DNA from 2 places in the Cupriavidus sp. GW822-FHT06G04 genome. Region 1 is predicted to be linked to the other one. Evidence: riboswitches for the same ligand, from Rfam matches in the RefSeq annotation. Region 1 holds a riboswitch; the other holds the start of a gene.
The links. Region 1 has a riboswitch for glycine ahead of gcvT (glycine cleavage system aminomethyltransferase GcvT). Riboswitches for the same ligand answer to the same signal wherever they lie in the genome.

Region 2: another riboswitch for glycine. It lies ahead of AC1RKI_RS21685 (D-amino acid dehydrogenase); the one in region 1 lies ahead of gcvT (glycine cleavage system aminomethyltransferase GcvT).

Annotation. Positions count from the first base shown of each region.
Region 1 covers NZ_JBXALD010000014.1:48,903-56,562, reverse strand. Annotated here, with positions in the region: gene AC1RKI_RS25825 (ABC transporter substrate-binding protein) at 1-236, shown strand, start outside; gene AC1RKI_RS25820 (ATP-binding protein) at 362-1,657, opposite strand; gene AC1RKI_RS25815 (response regulator) at 1,662-2,393, opposite strand; gene AC1RKI_RS25810 (UvrD-helicase domain-containing protein) at 2,756-4,849, opposite strand; gene AC1RKI_RS25805 (YMGG-like glycine zipper-containing protein) at 5,122-5,346, shown strand; glycine riboswitch at 5,432-5,519, shown strand; glycine riboswitch at 5,541-5,660, shown strand; gene gcvT (glycine cleavage system aminomethyltransferase GcvT) at 5,750-6,877, shown strand; gene gcvH (glycine cleavage system protein GcvH) at 6,991-7,371, shown strand; gene gcvP (aminomethyl-transferring glycine dehydrogenase) at 7,446-7,660, shown strand, end outside.
Region 2 covers NZ_JBXALD010000010.1:86,667-94,326, reverse strand. Annotated here, with positions in the region: gene AC1RKI_RS21705 (M81 family metallopeptidase) at 1-56, shown strand, start outside; gene AC1RKI_RS21700 (hypothetical protein) at 141-608, opposite strand; gene AC1RKI_RS21695 (GGDEF domain-containing protein) at 774-2,351, shown strand; tRNA gene AC1RKI_RS21690 (tRNA-Leu) at 2,441-2,527, shown strand; gene AC1RKI_RS21685 (D-amino acid dehydrogenase) at 2,813-4,078, opposite strand; glycine riboswitch at 4,254-4,353, opposite strand; gene AC1RKI_RS21680 (type 1 glutamine amidotransferase domain-containing protein) at 4,499-5,179, opposite strand; gene AC1RKI_RS21675 (cytochrome b/b6 domain-containing protein) at 5,342-5,902, opposite strand; gene AC1RKI_RS21670 (PepSY domain-containing protein) at 5,905-6,189, opposite strand; gene AC1RKI_RS21665 (LysR family transcriptional regulator) at 6,453-7,457, shown strand; gene AC1RKI_RS21660 (DUF6630 family protein) at 7,576-7,660, opposite strand, start outside.

The DNA of each region.
Region 1 (7,660 bases):
AGCAATATCTCGACGAACCGCCGTCGCCGGCCACGCTGGCTGGCTACATTGGCGCGGCGTGGCTGGTGCGTGCAGCGGCCGGCATGCGGACCAATGGCGTCGTGGAATTGCGGCGCGTCTTGCAGACCCGCATCGATGTCGGCGATTTCACGCTCGATTTCACGCGCGGGCTGCGCGGTTCGCAATACGTGCAACTGGCGCCGATCGGCAAGAGCGGCCTGCCGCAACGCGCCTGAGCCCGGTCAAGGCCGCGTGGCCCGGGCACGCGTCGCCATCGCTTGGCCGCGGGCTGTCGATTCGTCGACACATCGACCCATCGCCATCCGTTTATCCGTCGGCGCGGCGGGCGCGGCGGCGTCGCTCAGCCGCGCGGCAGCGTGATGCTGACGCGCAAACCGCCTTCGGCGCGATTGGTCAATGTCAGTTCGCCGCCATGACGCGCGACGATATCTGCAGCAATCGACAGGCCCATGCCCACGCCCCCGGTGGCGCGGCTGCGCGACGATTCCACGCGATAGAACGGTTCCAGCACGCGCTGCAGTTCGGCCGGCGGAATGCCGGGACCGTTGTCGCACACATCGATGGCGACGCGCTCCGGGCTATCGGTCAGGATGATATGCGCGGCGCCGCCGTAGCGATGCGCGTTCTCGACGAGATTGACCACCGCGCGGCGCAGTTCGGCGGGATACGCGAGCAGCGGCGTGGCCTCGCCGGACAGCCGCACGTCCTGTCCCAGTTCCTGCGCGTCGTCAACGATCGCCTGCAGTAGCGCCAGCACATCTACGCGCTGGCGCGGACCCGTGGCGTCGTCGCGCTCGCGAAGGTAGTAAAGCGTGGCGTCGATCAGCCCGTTCATCTCGGCGAGGTCCTGGCGCAGCCGGTACCGCACGTCGTTGTCCTCGATGCGCTCGATGCGCAGGCTCATGCGCGTCAGCGGCGTGCGCAGGTCGTGCGAGACGGCGGCCAGGAAGCGCGACTGCTGCGCCAGCTGGGTGCGGATCCGTTGCTGCATCAGGTTCAGCGCGCGCGTCGCCTCGCGCGCTTCCGCGGGGCCGGTGTCTTCATCGAGCGGCGGCGCGTGGACGTCCTGCGCCAGGCGATTGGCGCCGCTGGCCAGTTGCTGCACGGGCCGCGCCAGCAGGCGGGCGCCGACCAGCGACGCGATCAGGATCGCCAGCAACTGAAACAGCATGCCAAGGTGCGGCGGCCAGATGCCGCGAATGTGAAAGCCCTGTGGCGGCCCCTGTTGCCCGCGCGGCGGCGCGAACATGCCCGGCGGCGGCGGGCGCACGCCATCGGGACGCGGCGGGCCGTCGCCATTGTTGCCGCTCGGAGGAGGGCCACCGGCCCGCCCCAGCATGCGGTCGAGCAGATTGGGCGGCGGCGCTGCCGGACGCGGCAAACCGGCCGCTTGCGCTTCGGATGCGGCGCGTCGCATGCGTTCGATGTAGCGCTCGGATCCAGGGCGCGGAAATACGTTCTCGATCACGGTCACGCCCAGGATGTGAACGGCGAGCATGATGGCGGCCATGACGAAGAACAGCCGCATGAACATCGAGTTGAAGCGTCTGCGCGGCACGCGCGCGTCGCTGCCGGAAGCGGGCTTGATGGCCGCGACGCCGTCGGCGTCGGCGGACGGCGGAGTGACGGCGGCCATCGGATCAGTGCTCCACGTTGCCGGTGAACACGTACCCTTCGCCGCGCACGGTGCGGATCAGGGCCGAATCGCGCGGATCGTCGCGCAGCTTCTGGCGCAGGCGCGAGACCAGCAAGTCGATGCTGCGGTCGAAGACGTCAAGGTCGCGCCCGCGTGCATTGTTGATCAGCATCTCGCGATCGAGCACGCGATTGGGATGCTCGATAAAGGTCAGCAGCAGGCGGAACTCCGCGTTCGACAGCGGCACCACGGTGTCTTCCGCGTCCACCAACTGGCGCAGCGTGGTGTTCAGGCGCCAATTCGCAAAGCGCGTTTCATGTCCGCCCGTCACCGGCGCCGGACGTCGTGTCTCGCCCCGGCTGCGCCGCAGCACGGTGTGGATGCGCGCCACCAGTTCGCGCATTTCGAACGGCTTGGTCACATAGTCGTCGGCACCGACTTCGAGACCGACCACGCGGTCGGCCAGTTCGGTGCGCGCGGTCAGCATGATCACCGGAAGGTCGCTGCTATCGCGAATCTCGCGGCACAACGTCAGGCCGTTTTCTCCCGGGAGCGACAGGTCCAGGATGAGCAGGTCGTAATCGTGCTGCGTCATGGCGGTGCGCATGGCGGCGCCGCCGTCCGCGCCGTCGGCTTCCATGCCGAACGTGGCGAGATATTCGGCCAGCATGGTGCGGATCTGGGGATCGTCGTCGACAACCAGGAGGCGGATGGGCAGAGCGGGAGACAGATCCATGATGAGAGCGCAGTGCGGGTGTGGCCGCGGGGGCAAACCAGACGAAAAGCCAGGCAGCGCCGGTCGGCGCCGGACACTGTCAGGAGCGCCAATTTACCAGCTTGCTTCTTACAGGCGATGCCGGTTTTGTATCAATCCTGATACGTGCGGTATTCGCCATGCGGGCGGGCGACGCATAAGAAAAAAACGCCCCCGGTGCTGCCGCAGCCGGGAGCGTTCAACAGGGAAGAAGCCGGGCCAGCATGCTCGCCCAGCTACACCGCCACCGAAGGGTAGGCGCGGTGTGGCGCAAGAAACGTCGAGACGTTTCGCGCGACGCCAATCCTATTGAGCTTGATGCCCGGAATCTTGTCGGGCTTGTATCAGGCGCCACCCGTGGCGGGCTTGCCGAGCAGCGCCTTCAGCCCGGCCAGCCGGTCCTTCGGGCTCATCGCCGGCGTCTGGTCCTGCGGCGCGGGGCCGTCTTCGAGCTTCATTTCGGCGATGAAGCGCGACGGCTCGCACGAATAGGTCTCCCGCGCGCGCTTGCGTTTCTTGCACCACGTGATCTGCAGGCTGCGCTGGGCCCGCGTGATGCCGACGTACATCAGGCGGCGCTCTTCCTCGATCTTGTCGTCGCCCATCTCTTCGTCTTCGCGCGCGTGAGGCAGGATGCCCTCCTCCACGCCAACCAGAAATACGTGCGGATATTCGAGGCCCTTGGACGCATGCAGCGTCGACAGCCGCACCGCGTCGGGGTCTTCCTCGCGGCCTTCGAGCATGCTCATCAGCGCCACGGTCTGCGTCAGTTCGAGCAGGTTCTTGCCCTCGTCGGCAAAGCCATCGGCGTTGTCGAAGCCGGTGGCCTCGCCCTCGCCGTCCGGCTCCGGGCGCGTGCCCTTGCGCTTGAGCCAGTCGAGAAATTCCAGCGTGTTGGTCCAGCGCGATTGCGCCTGGCGTTCGTCGAAGGTGTCGTACAGGTACGCCTCGTAGTGGATGCCTTCCATCAGGTCGTCGAGTACCACGGTGGCAGGGTCGCGCGCGGCGCGATCGGCCAGCCGCACCATCGATTCGCAAAACACGCGCAGCGGTTCCAGCTGGCGCGGCTGCAGCTTGGCCTCGATGCCGCCCATCATCGCCGCTTCGAACAGCGACACCTTGGCCTGTCCTGCAAACGTGCCCAAGGCTTCCAGCGTGGTGTTACCCACGCCGCGGCGCGGGGTGGTGATGGCACGGATGAACGCGGGATCGTCGTCGGGATTGGCAATCAGGCGCAGATAGGCGCAGATGTCCTTGATTTCCGCCTTGTCGAAGAAACTCTGGCCGCCCGACAACACATACGGAATCCGCTCGCGGCGCAAAATCTGTTCGAACAGGCGCGCCTGGTGATTGCCGCGATAGAGAATCGCGTAGTCGCGAAACTGCGCGCGGCGTTCGAACTTGTGCGCCGACAGGCGAAACACCACCGATTCCGCCTCGTGCTCCTCGTCGTTCATCGGATGCACGGCGATCGGATCGCCCATGCCGTGCTCGGACCACAGTTTCTTGTCGAACAGTTTCGGATTGTTGGCGATCACCGCGTTGGCCGCTTCCAGGATGCGCACCGTGGAGCGGTAGTTCTGTTCGAGCTTGATGACCTTGAGGTCCGGGAAATCGGTTTGCAGCAGGCGCAGGTTATCGAGCGTGGCGCCACGCCAGCCATAGATGGCCTGGTCATCGTCGCCCACGGCCGTGAAGGCCGCCGCGCGCAGATGCGATCCGCCGGCCAGCAGCTTGAGCAACTGATACTGGCACGCGTTGGTGTCCTGGTATTCGTCGACCAGGAAATAGCGCAGCCGGTTCTGCCATTTCAGACGCACCGCCTCGTCACGCGCGAACAACTCGGCCGGCAGGCGGATCAGGTCGTCGAAATCAACCGCCTGGTAAGCGTGCAGCGTCGCCACGTAGTTGCGATACACCATCGCGGCCTGGTGCTCGTCGGCATCGGCGGCCTGTGCCAGCGCGGTTTCGGGATCGACCATGCCGTTCTTCCACAGCGAAATCGTGCTTTGCACGCGGCGGATCAACTTCTTGTCGGTGGTGCCAAGCTGCTCCTGCACCAGGCCGAAACAGTCGTCCGAATCCATGATGGAAAACTGCGGCTTCAACCCGACATGCTCGGCTTCCATGCGCAAGATTTGCACGCCGAGCGAGTGAAACGTACAAACGGTGAGCTGCTTGAGCGGAATGCGCTTACCTTCCCGCGTGATCTTGCCCTCCATGAGCTTCGCGATACGCTCCTGCATCTCTTTCGCCGCTTTGTTGGTGAACGTGACGGCGGCGATATGGCGCGGCTCGAACCCCTTGTCCTCGATAAGGTGCGCAATTTTCTGCGTGATCACGCGCGTCTTGCCCGAGCCGGCGCCCGCCAGCACAAGGCAGGGGCCATCCAGATAGCGCACAGCTTCGGATTGCGCGGCGTTCAGTCCGTGGGTCATGGGGCGGGAAATCGAAACAGGCGGGATGACGAAAGATGCACGCGCGAAAGACCGCGCGGCGGAGGCGAGGATGTTAACACGCGGCTACGGTGTCGGGCGGCGTCCGACAGGAGGCGTTTCAGGCAGGTAACAATCGTAAATCGGGCTCGGTTGGGGCATGGAGATTGCCTCTTACCTGTCACGACCGCGCGGTTTTGCGCGTTGCGCGACCGGCGCGGCGGACACTCAACACATCGCAAACGATGGCATTCGATGAAAAGAAGGAGCCCAACATGAAGACGCTTCGCACCCTTTCGAAAGTCGCCCTGATCGGCGCAACGCTTGTGACCTTTGCCGGCTGTGCGGACATGACGCCCAAGCAGCGCAACACCGCGATCGGTGCGGGCGCAGGTGCGCTGGGCGGCGCGGTCCTGACCGACGGCAGCGCGCTCGGCACGCTCGGCGGCGCGGCCGTGGGCGGCGTGGTGGGTAACGTGGTGACCAAGGACCGCCGCTGATAGCCCTGCGCGGCGCACGGACGGGACCGGCATCTCCGTTGTCAGGGGCCGTTTGACAAAGGTAGGACGGTCCCGTACATTCTCGCGCATCCGGCCGGGAGAGCGCGCAGCGACTGCGCCGCCGAAGGGGAACCACCCGAAAACTCTCAGGCACCATGGACCGACCGGATCGGCATGCAACATGCACACAATGCATGCCGCACTCTGGAGAGCGACATCCGCCACGGCGTCACGCCTGGTGAGCATGTCCACCGAAGGGGCGCACGAAGCCAAGGCTTCGTAATCTCTCAGGTATCGAGGACAGAGGGGTCATCCGCCGCACCGGATCGTTCGCACTTTTGTGCGGCCGAGCGCTGCGGCGGATGACCCTTTTTCGTTTTCGAAACCGCCTCCGAGGATATCCATGACGCTCCAGGCCACGCCCCTCAATGCCATCCACCGCGCACTTGGCGCCCGCATGGTCGACTTCGGCGGCTGGGACATGCCGGTCAACTACGGTTCGCAGATCGAGGAACACAACGCCGTACGCGCCGACGCCGGCATGTTCGACGTCTCGCACATGTGCGTGGTCGACCTGACCGGTGCCAACACCCGCACATTCCTGCGCGGCCTGCTGGCCAACAATGTGGACAAGCTGCAAACGCCGGGCAAGGCGCTGTATTCGTGCATGCTCGACGAAAAAGGCGGCGTGATCGACGACCTGATCGTCTACTTCTTCGCCGAAGACCATTTCCGTCTGGTCGTCAACGCCAGCACCGCCATCGGCGACATCGAGTGGATCCAGTCGCGCAACGTGGCCACCGACGCCCGCGTGACGATCACACCGCGACGCGGTGACGTGGCGCCGGCCAGCGTCGGCAAGCTCGCCATCGTGGCGGTGCAGGGCCCGAATGCGCGCGCCAAGGTCTACCAGGCTTTCCCTTCCACGCAACCTGCCGACGCCCTGAAGCCGTTCAACGCGCTGGTCGTGCAAGACCCCGAAATGGGCGAACTGATGATCGCGCGCACCGGTTACACCGGCGAGGATGGCTTCGAACTGGTGGTGCCCGCGGAGAATGTGGCGGGCATCTGGGAAAAGCTGTCGGCCGCGGGCGTGCGCCCGGCTGGCCTGGGCGCACGCGACACGCTGCGCCTGGAAGCCGGCATGAACCTGTACGGCCAGGACATGGATATCCACACCTCTCCGCTCGACGCCGGGCTGGCGTGGACCGTCGATCTGGCGAGCGAGCGCGATTTCGTAGGCAAATCGGCACTGCTGGCCAGCGGCCAGTGCAAGACCTTCGCCGGGCTGATCCTGCGCGACAAGGGCGGCGTGCTGCGCGCGCACCAGAAAGTGATCACCGCGGCCGGCCCCGGGGAAATCACCAGCGGCACCTTCAGCCCGTCGCTGCAGCAATCGATCGCCTTTGCCAGCCTGCCCAAGGACGTTGCGCCCGGCACCGACGTACAAGTAGAAATCCGCGACCGCAAACTGACCGCGACTGTGGTTAAACTGCCGTTTGTGCGCAATGGCAAGGCACTCGTGAGCTGAGGCATCGGCCCCGCTTCACATCCAACGGTCGCCCTTTCACCCGCGCTGCGCGAGCCCTTTGGCAGCGGCCGGGTGCCGGAAACAAGAATCACACTGCATTGACGGAGAACCTCATGAATTTCCCCGCTGACCTGAAATACACCGAGTCGCACGAATGGGTGCGCGTTGAAGCCGACGGCACGCTGACCATCGGCATTACCGATCACGCGCAGGATGCGCTGGGCGACATCGTCTTCCTGGAACTGCCCGAGGTAGGCAAGTCGGTGGGCGCCGGCGACGCACTGGCCGTGGTCGAGTCCGTCAAGGCGGCCTCCGACATCTATGCCCCGGTGGCCGGCGAAGTCATCGCCACCAACGACGCCGCGTCGGCCTCGCCCGAATCGGTCAATGCCAACGCCTTCGACGCATGGCTGTTCAAGCTCAAGCCGGCCAACGCCGACGACGTGAACGGCCTGATGAACGTCGACGCCTACAAGGCCAGCGTCGGCGCCTGACACCCCGACGGTTTGATGCCCCGCGCGGCGGTCCGGCCGACCACCGGCCGCCGCGCCCCCCCGAGATTCTTGCCATGAACGCCCCGCTTCCCATGAACGCTGCCGCACAAGGTGCACGGCCCACGCTGGCCGAACTGGAGGCGCGCGACGCCTTCGCTTCCCGTCATATCGGCCCGGACGCCGCCGAACAGCAACACATGCTCAAGGTGCTTGGCTACGACAGCCGCGAGGCGCTGATCGACGCCGTGGTGCCCGCCGCCATCCGCCGCCGCGACGGCATGTCGCTCGG
Region 2 (7,660 bases), on a different contig from region 1:
CGCGCCTGGCGCCCGGGATCCGGCTTAAGCCAATGGGCGCGCCGTTCCCGCGCTGAAGACGCGGCGCAAGGTGGCGCGCGATGCCGTGCAGCGCAGGGCGTGCCTTTCGCGTGGCCCTTGCCGCCTGCGCGGCTGCGCGCCTACAGCTTTTGCGCCGCCGCGAGCCGGAGGATTTTCTGCCAGCGTGCGGCGGTAGCGCGATCGGGCATCGGGATCGCGAATTCGGCCTGCCGATGGTGCCGCAAGGAGAGCATCACATGCCAGCGCCCCTGGCGCGCTTGCGGCTGAGCGTCGGCGATGTCGGCAAAGATCAGCACTTCGCGCTGGCCATCCATCTGCAGTACGCCGTTCTTGCGCTCGGCATCGAGCCGCAGGCTACCCCATTCGCCCGACACCATCACCACGCGCTCGCCGTGGAGGCGTCGGCCATGGATTGCGCGATAACGCCGCAGCCACGCCAGGAACAGCGCGCTCAGCACCGCCAGAATCGCCAGCACCGCAACGGTGCCGGCCAGCACGCCAAACGCGCCGGCCACGCGCTGATAGAGCCGGACCAGGCCGTAGATGAAGGCGCCGATCAGCGCCAGGCCAAGCAGAATGAAAGGCACGCAGGTTTCCGGAAAGATGGTTGTTGGACGATGGCGACACAGCGGCAGTGAATCGGCGCTTGTACCGCGCGTGGCGGCGTGCACGCGTTCTGGGCGCGACGGCGCCAGCCTATAATGAGCCGCTCCGCAGTGCCCCGGGGCTGTCATTCGCTCCGGTCAATTTCCATGCCATCGTATCCTCTCGTCCTTTGCCTGACCATTGCCGTCGTTTGCAGTGTGGGCATGGCCGTCGCCGCATGGCCACGGCGGGACGATCCCACGGTGCGCGCATTTCTGGTGCTGTCCGCGGGCGTGGCGATCTGGAGCGGCGGCCGACTGCTGGAAATCAGCGAGACCACGCTGGCCGGACGCATTTTCTGGGCAAAGTTCCAGTACCTGGGCATCGTCGCCGTGCCGATCGGCTGGCTGGTGGCGATGGTCCACGTCAGCCGGCCGCGCTACGTGGTGCCGTGGTCGTTGCTGTGCGTGCCCGTGCTGGCAGCAGTACTGACGCTGCTGCTGGTATTTACAAACGAACACCATCACCTGATCTGGACGTCGATCGAGCTGATGCCGCGCGGCGTGTCGCCCGGGGCGGTGTTCCGGCATGGCATCGGCTATACGGTCGCCGCGGGCTGGGTTTACGCGCTGCTGGCGCTGAGCTTGTATTTTTTGCTCACCGCCGATGTTCCCAATGCGGCGCTGTCCCGGCGCGGACGCAATGTGCTGGTGGCCGGACTGATGCTGCCGCTGATGGCGCATATCGCCTACCTGTATCGCTGGACGGGCCCGCTCGGGGGCGATCTCACGCCGGCCACGTTTTCGCTGATGGCGGTGCTGGTCTGGCTGTGCGCGCTGCGCACGCATCTGGATGACATCGGCCACTATGCGCGGCTGCGCGTGTTCGACACGATCCGCGAGGGCTGCGTGATTCTGGGCGCGGGCGGGCGCATCGTCGAATTCAATCCCGCCGCGGTGCGCCTGCTGCCCGAGATCCGGCGCGGCCAGCTTTGTCCGCCCGAGTGGGACGAAGTGCTGACCGCGGCCGGCGATGCCAATCCCCATATCGTGGAACGCGCCGGCCTTGAACTCACCGCCGAGCCGGTGTGCCGGATGGACGGCAAGGAAATCGGCATGCTGGTGTTCATGCGCGACATCCGCCGCTATCAATCGCGCGAGCGCGCGCTGGCCACCCAGCTTGGCGAAACCGAGGAGCAACTGTCGCGCGTGCAGGCCGATCTCGACATCGACGCGCTGACGAATATTCCGAACCGCCGCTTCTTCCAGCGCGCCTCGCTCGACGTGGTGGCGCGCGCTCACGAACTTGGCAAGGAAGTGGGCCTGCTGATCCTCGATGTCGATCTCTTCAAGCAATACAACGATCTCTATGGTCATCCGGTTGGCGACGAATGCCTGCGCAAGGTGGCCGAGGCACTGACGGGCGTGCTGCGCGGCGAGCAGTTCTGCGCGCGGCTGGGCGGCGAGGAATTCGCCGTGATACTGCCGGATTCCGATCTTGACGAGACGCGCCGCGTGGCGCGCAACATGGTGGCCGCCGTACGCGACCTGGGCATTCCGCACAACGGCACGCCGGTGCAGCCGCTGGTCACGATCAGCGTGGGCGCGGTATGCGACGTGCCGGAAGCCCCGCGCCTGGAGCCGCTGCTGCACCGCGCTGACAGCGCGATGTACCGCGCCAAACGCGCCGGCCGCAATCGCTACGTGATCGACGGCAGTGTCTATCTGGGCTTGCAAAGCAACTAACGCGAATCGCCGCAACAAAGCGCTTGCAAATTCCAAAGGCTTCTGTAGAATTCGGCGCTCGCATCGCAGCAGCCATGCTGCGAGACGAAGCCCAGATGGCGGAATTGGTAGACGCACTAGGTTCAGGTCCTAGCGGTGGCAACACTGTGGAGGTTCGAGTCCTCTTCTGGGCACCAATTCGAAAGCCCTGCTCAACGAGCAGGGCTTTTTCATTTCTTGGCCCAGAAAGGGAAGTCCCTGCGGACTTCCCGCGAGGACTCGAAAGGATTGCGCCTGCTGGCGCAATCCCGGGGTCGCGCATGGGTGACCGAGTCCTCTTCTGGGCACCAATTCGAAAGCCCTGCTCAACGAGCAGGGCTTTTTCATTTCCGGCCCAGAAAGGGAAGTCCCTGCGGACTTGCCGCGGGGACTCGAAAGGATTGCGCCTGCTGGCGCAATCCCGGGGTCGCGCACGGGTGGGCCTAACGCCGTCCCACCGCCAGGTTCCCCATCGTTACGCGCGCCTCCGGCGCAACCGACTGCCGCACCACATCGCCGACCATTTCGGCGGTGACCGCCGACAATGTCCAGCCCAGATGCCCGTGCCCGGTGTTGTAGAACACATTGGCGGCATGCCCGCGGCCCACGCGCGGCATCATGTTCGGCATCATCGGTCGCAGGCCCGCCCATGGCACCACGCTGCGCGTGCTGACGCCGGGGAAACACTGATGCACCCAGTCGATCAGCGGACGAATCCGGTCTGCGCGGATGTCGCGATTGACGCCGTTGAACTCGGCGGTGCCAGCCACGCGGAAGCGGTCCGCGCCGAGCCGGCTCGTCACAAGCTTGGTTTCGTCGTCCAGCAGGCTTACGGTCGGCGCACCCGCCTGGCTTTGCGCGTCGGTCAGGTTCACCGTGATCGAATAGCCCTTGACCGGATAGATGTTCACGCGATCGCCCAACTGCCGGGCAAAGGCGCGGCTGCCCACGCCCGCGCACACCACCACGCCGTCGAATTCACGCGAGGCCGGCAGGCCGTCCTGCGCCGTTATCACTGTCGCGCGGCGACCCGTGGTGGATACGCTGCGCACGTCCTGGTTGTACAGCGTCTCTACGCCATGCCGGTCGATGGCCGCGGCCAGGCCGGTGGTGAACTTGTGGATGTCGCCGGTGGCGTCGCTCTCGGTGTAGTAGCCGCCGTAATAGCGCCCCGCCAGTGTTGGCTCGATCGCGCGCATTTCGTCGGGCGTGACCGCCCGGCGTTCCAGTCCGCCTTCGGCCAGCAGCGCCGATACGCGGCCGGCATGATCGAACCCGGCCTTGTTGCGGTAAATATGCAGGATGCCGCGTCGCTTCAGGTCGAAGTCGATGCCTTCGGCCTGCGCCCAGTCGAACAGATGCTGACGCGCGGCGATGGCCAGACGCGCGGTTTCGATTGTGTTGGCACGATAGTGCGGGATCGATGCGATGAACTCGCCGAACCAGCTCAGCTTGTGCCATGACGGGCGCGGATTCACCAGCAGCGGGGCATCGTTGCGCAGCATCCATTTGATGCCTTTAACGAGCGTCGACCAGTGCGTCCAGACTTCCGCATTCGACGCCGACAACTGGCCGCCATTGGCAAACGACGTCTCCATCGCCGCATAGCGGTGGCGTTCGAACAGCGTGACGGAGAAACCGCGCCGGGCCAGCGCGTAAGCGGTCGTGACGCCGGTAATTCCGCCGCCAATTACTGCAATGGTTTTCATGGAAAGGTCTTTCAGGACGTCATGGGATGGCAGTCCACGGCGCACCATGCGCTGTCGTGGACGCCCCCTCTGTCCTTGACCTGAGAGATTTCGCCATGCCCGGCGGGTAGCCGCGCACCGCTTGCTCCTTCGGTACCGCCGGCGGACGTGCGCGCCGGCAGTTCTTCAGAGTGCAATAGCGATACCGGTCCGTTTGCCTGAGAGTTTCCGGGGCGGTTGCTCCTTCGGCGCCGTACCTGCCAGGCGGCTGGCACGGGCTCTCCCGATATCGCGCATTCAATGGCGGCAACTATGCCACAGCTTTTGGCGATTCGGCTATGCGATCGTGTGTTTGGCGGTGCGCTGGCTGTTGCGCCAACGCCGCGCTCACACCCGAACCGCGCCGCGATCACGCGGCATCCGCGCCGGCACCCGGCGTGCTTACTTGCCCAGCAGTTTCAACAATGCATGCGCGGCCGCTTCCGACGATGCGGGATTCTGGCCCGTGACCAGTTTCCCATCGGTGATCGCGTAGCTGCCCCAATCGTCGGTCCGCGAGAAATTCGCGCCATGCTGCTTGAGCATGTCTTCCACCAGAAACGGCACCACGTTGGTCAATTGCACGGCCTCTTCTTCGGAATTGGTGAAGCCGGTGACGTTGCGGCCCTTGACCAGCGGCTGCCCATCGGCGCCTTTCACGTGACGCAGCACGCCGGGCGCATGGCATACCGCCCCGACCGGCTTGCCGGCGCGGTCGAATGCCTCGATCAACGCGATCGACCGCTTGTCTTCGGCGAGATCCCACAGTGGGCCGTGGCCGCCCGGATAAAACACGGCGTCGAAATCGCCAACATCGACCTGGTCGAGCGTCCTTGTCGACGCCAGTTCGCGGCGCGCTTCGGCGTCGGCCTGGAAGCGACGCGTCGCATCGGTCTGCGCGCCCGGATCGTCGCTCTTCGGATCGATCGGCGGCTGGCCGCCCTTGGGCGATGCCAGCGTTATCTGGACGCCCGCATCCTTGAACACGTAGTAGGGCGCGGCAAACTCTTCCAGCCAGAATCCCGTCTTCTTGCCGGTATTGCCGAGCTGGTCGTGAGAGGTCAGCACCATCAGGATTTTCATTGCCATTCTCCGATTGCGTAGGGGGCACAAGCCGGTGCCGCACAGGGCGGGGCATCGGCGGTCGGCACATGGTACGCCCGTTGCGCGCCCCGGATCATGGCGATGCGGACAGGATCGTTCGGCGATCGTTTCGTGAGTCGTCTGGTGCGTCGCTTTGATGGCTCAGCGCTGCGGCGGAAGTTCGCTGCCGCGCCGCTTGCGGCCCGTCAGCATGGCGGCGACGAGATTTTCGCGGCCCTTGATGCTCATGGCGATAGCGGCCGCGATGTGCAGCAGAACCAGCCCGAGCAGCGCGTTGGACAGCCAGCGATGGATGTCGATGGGCCAGTCTTCACCCCAGAACGGGTCCAGGCGCGACATCCAGCCGGTGACCGCCAGGGCCAGGATCAGCGCCCACATCGCCAGCATCGTCACGGCGCCCAGCGGCGTGTGGCTGACAAAGCGCGGCGCACGGCCTTGCATCAATGCGCGGCCATAGGCGAGCACGCCAGCGGGACGCGGCAGCCACGCGCCAAAGCGCGCGTGCTCGCTACCCACGAAACCCCACGCGATGCGCGCCAGCACGAGCCCGGCTGCAACATAGCCGACATAGCGGTGCCACGGCCCGCCCGAATCGTCGATCAGGTCATAGCACACGATGGCGGCCACGCCCCAGTGCGTAATGCGCACCACCGGATCCCAGACACGGACCCAGCCGCGCGCGTCTGCAGCCGGAACGCCCATGCCTACTTCCCGATTTCGGATTTGACGATGTCGAGCGTCTTGGTATCGAAGTAGATCTCGGCTTTCTTGCCGTCCTTGGTGGTGCCGTAGATCTCGTAGCAATTGCCGTCGATCTTGAACTTCTTGATGTTGTAGCCCTGGGCTTCGATTTTTGCCTTGGCGTCGGCCTCCGAGATCCATTCCGACTTGGGATGTTTTTCGCAGTTGGCGCCGGCCAGTGCAGCAGTGGAAAACGTTCCGCCTGCGGCCACGATGGCCAATGCGGCAAATGCGGTGGTCTTGTTCATGCCAACTCCAGCAAAAAGCCCCTGATCGGGCGACGTGTGGATGCTAGAGGCAAATGAGACCGATTCTCAATCATGGCTTTCCCGATATGCATGAGTGGTGCATACGAGACAAAAATCGGCAAACGTCATCTCGCTGTCATGCTGCTGAAATAGCCATGCTGTGGACATGGGCTTCATCATTGTTCGCGTTGTGGGACAATCGCGCGCACCGATCAGGGTTTTCCCGGTGTCTGACTGAGAAAAATATCGTATGAAGGTGTCGCATGAAATCGATTGACTGGAAAGACTGGGAAATCTTCTGCCGCGTGGTGGAAGGTGGGGGCTTCACGCAGGGGGCCGAACTGGCGGAAGTTCCAAAGTCGTCGGCAAGCGCCGCGGTGGCACGCCTGGAGGGGCAATTGGGCGTGCGCCTGTTCGAGCGCACCACGCGCCGCGTGCGCGTGACGCAGCGCGGCCAGCAACTCTACGATCGCGTTTCGCCACTGTTTGGCGCGCTGCGGGAAATCAGCGCGGAAGCGGCATCGGTCAGCGACGAGGTCAGTGGCACCATCCGCATCGCCACGCCGTATGAAGTGGGCTCGCAGCATTTGTCACCCACGCTGAATCGTCTGCTCAAGCAGCATCCATCGCTACGCGTACAGCTCGACGTCAGTTGGGATCAGCCCGACCTGATTCGCCACGGTTATGACCTCGCCTTCGTGATGACCGACACGGGCCTGCACGACAGCTCTTTCGCCAGCAAGCGCGTGGTGCTGATCGAGCGCGCCTTCTACGCCGCGCCGTCACTTATCCGCGAGCGCGGTCTGCCTCGCTCGCCGCAGGATCTGGTTGGCTGGCCGACGGTCGGCAATCTGGACGACACGCATTGGGAATTCCTGCGCGACCACGTGGAAACGTTTTCGATGGATGTGCAACCGCGCATTTGCACGCACAACGCGGAAGTGCGGCTCAAGGCTGCGGTGGATGGGCTTGGCATCACGCGCCTGTCGCCGCGTTTCGTGCATGAACAACTGGTGCAAGGGCAACTGGTGCGCGTACTGCCGGGCTACAGTTCGTCGCCGCTGAAGGTTTACGTGCTGATGCCCGCCCGCAAACTGATGCCGGCCAGCGTGCGGGCATTCCTGAACGCGCTGGAAGAAACGCTCGGCGTGCCGGAAACGCGCCGCCCCGCACCGCGCGCCACGCCGCTGCCGGAAGCCGCCCAGGCATCGATCGTCGAGCAACCGGCGGGCGACGACGGCACGCCCACGGTGCTGTCGCTGGAATAGCGGCGGCTCGCCGCGAATCGCGCGCGCCCACCGACGGATCGCCGGAGCCGCGCGCCATCGGCAGCGCACATTGGCGCAAACTTGTCGAAGCCGATTGCGCCGTGCGTCTGCGCCAGGCTCAGTACGGCTGATCGCCGCTGCGCAGATCGAAGGCGAGTGTTTCGGCGATTTCCAGCATTTCGTCGTCATCCTCGCTGCGCGTA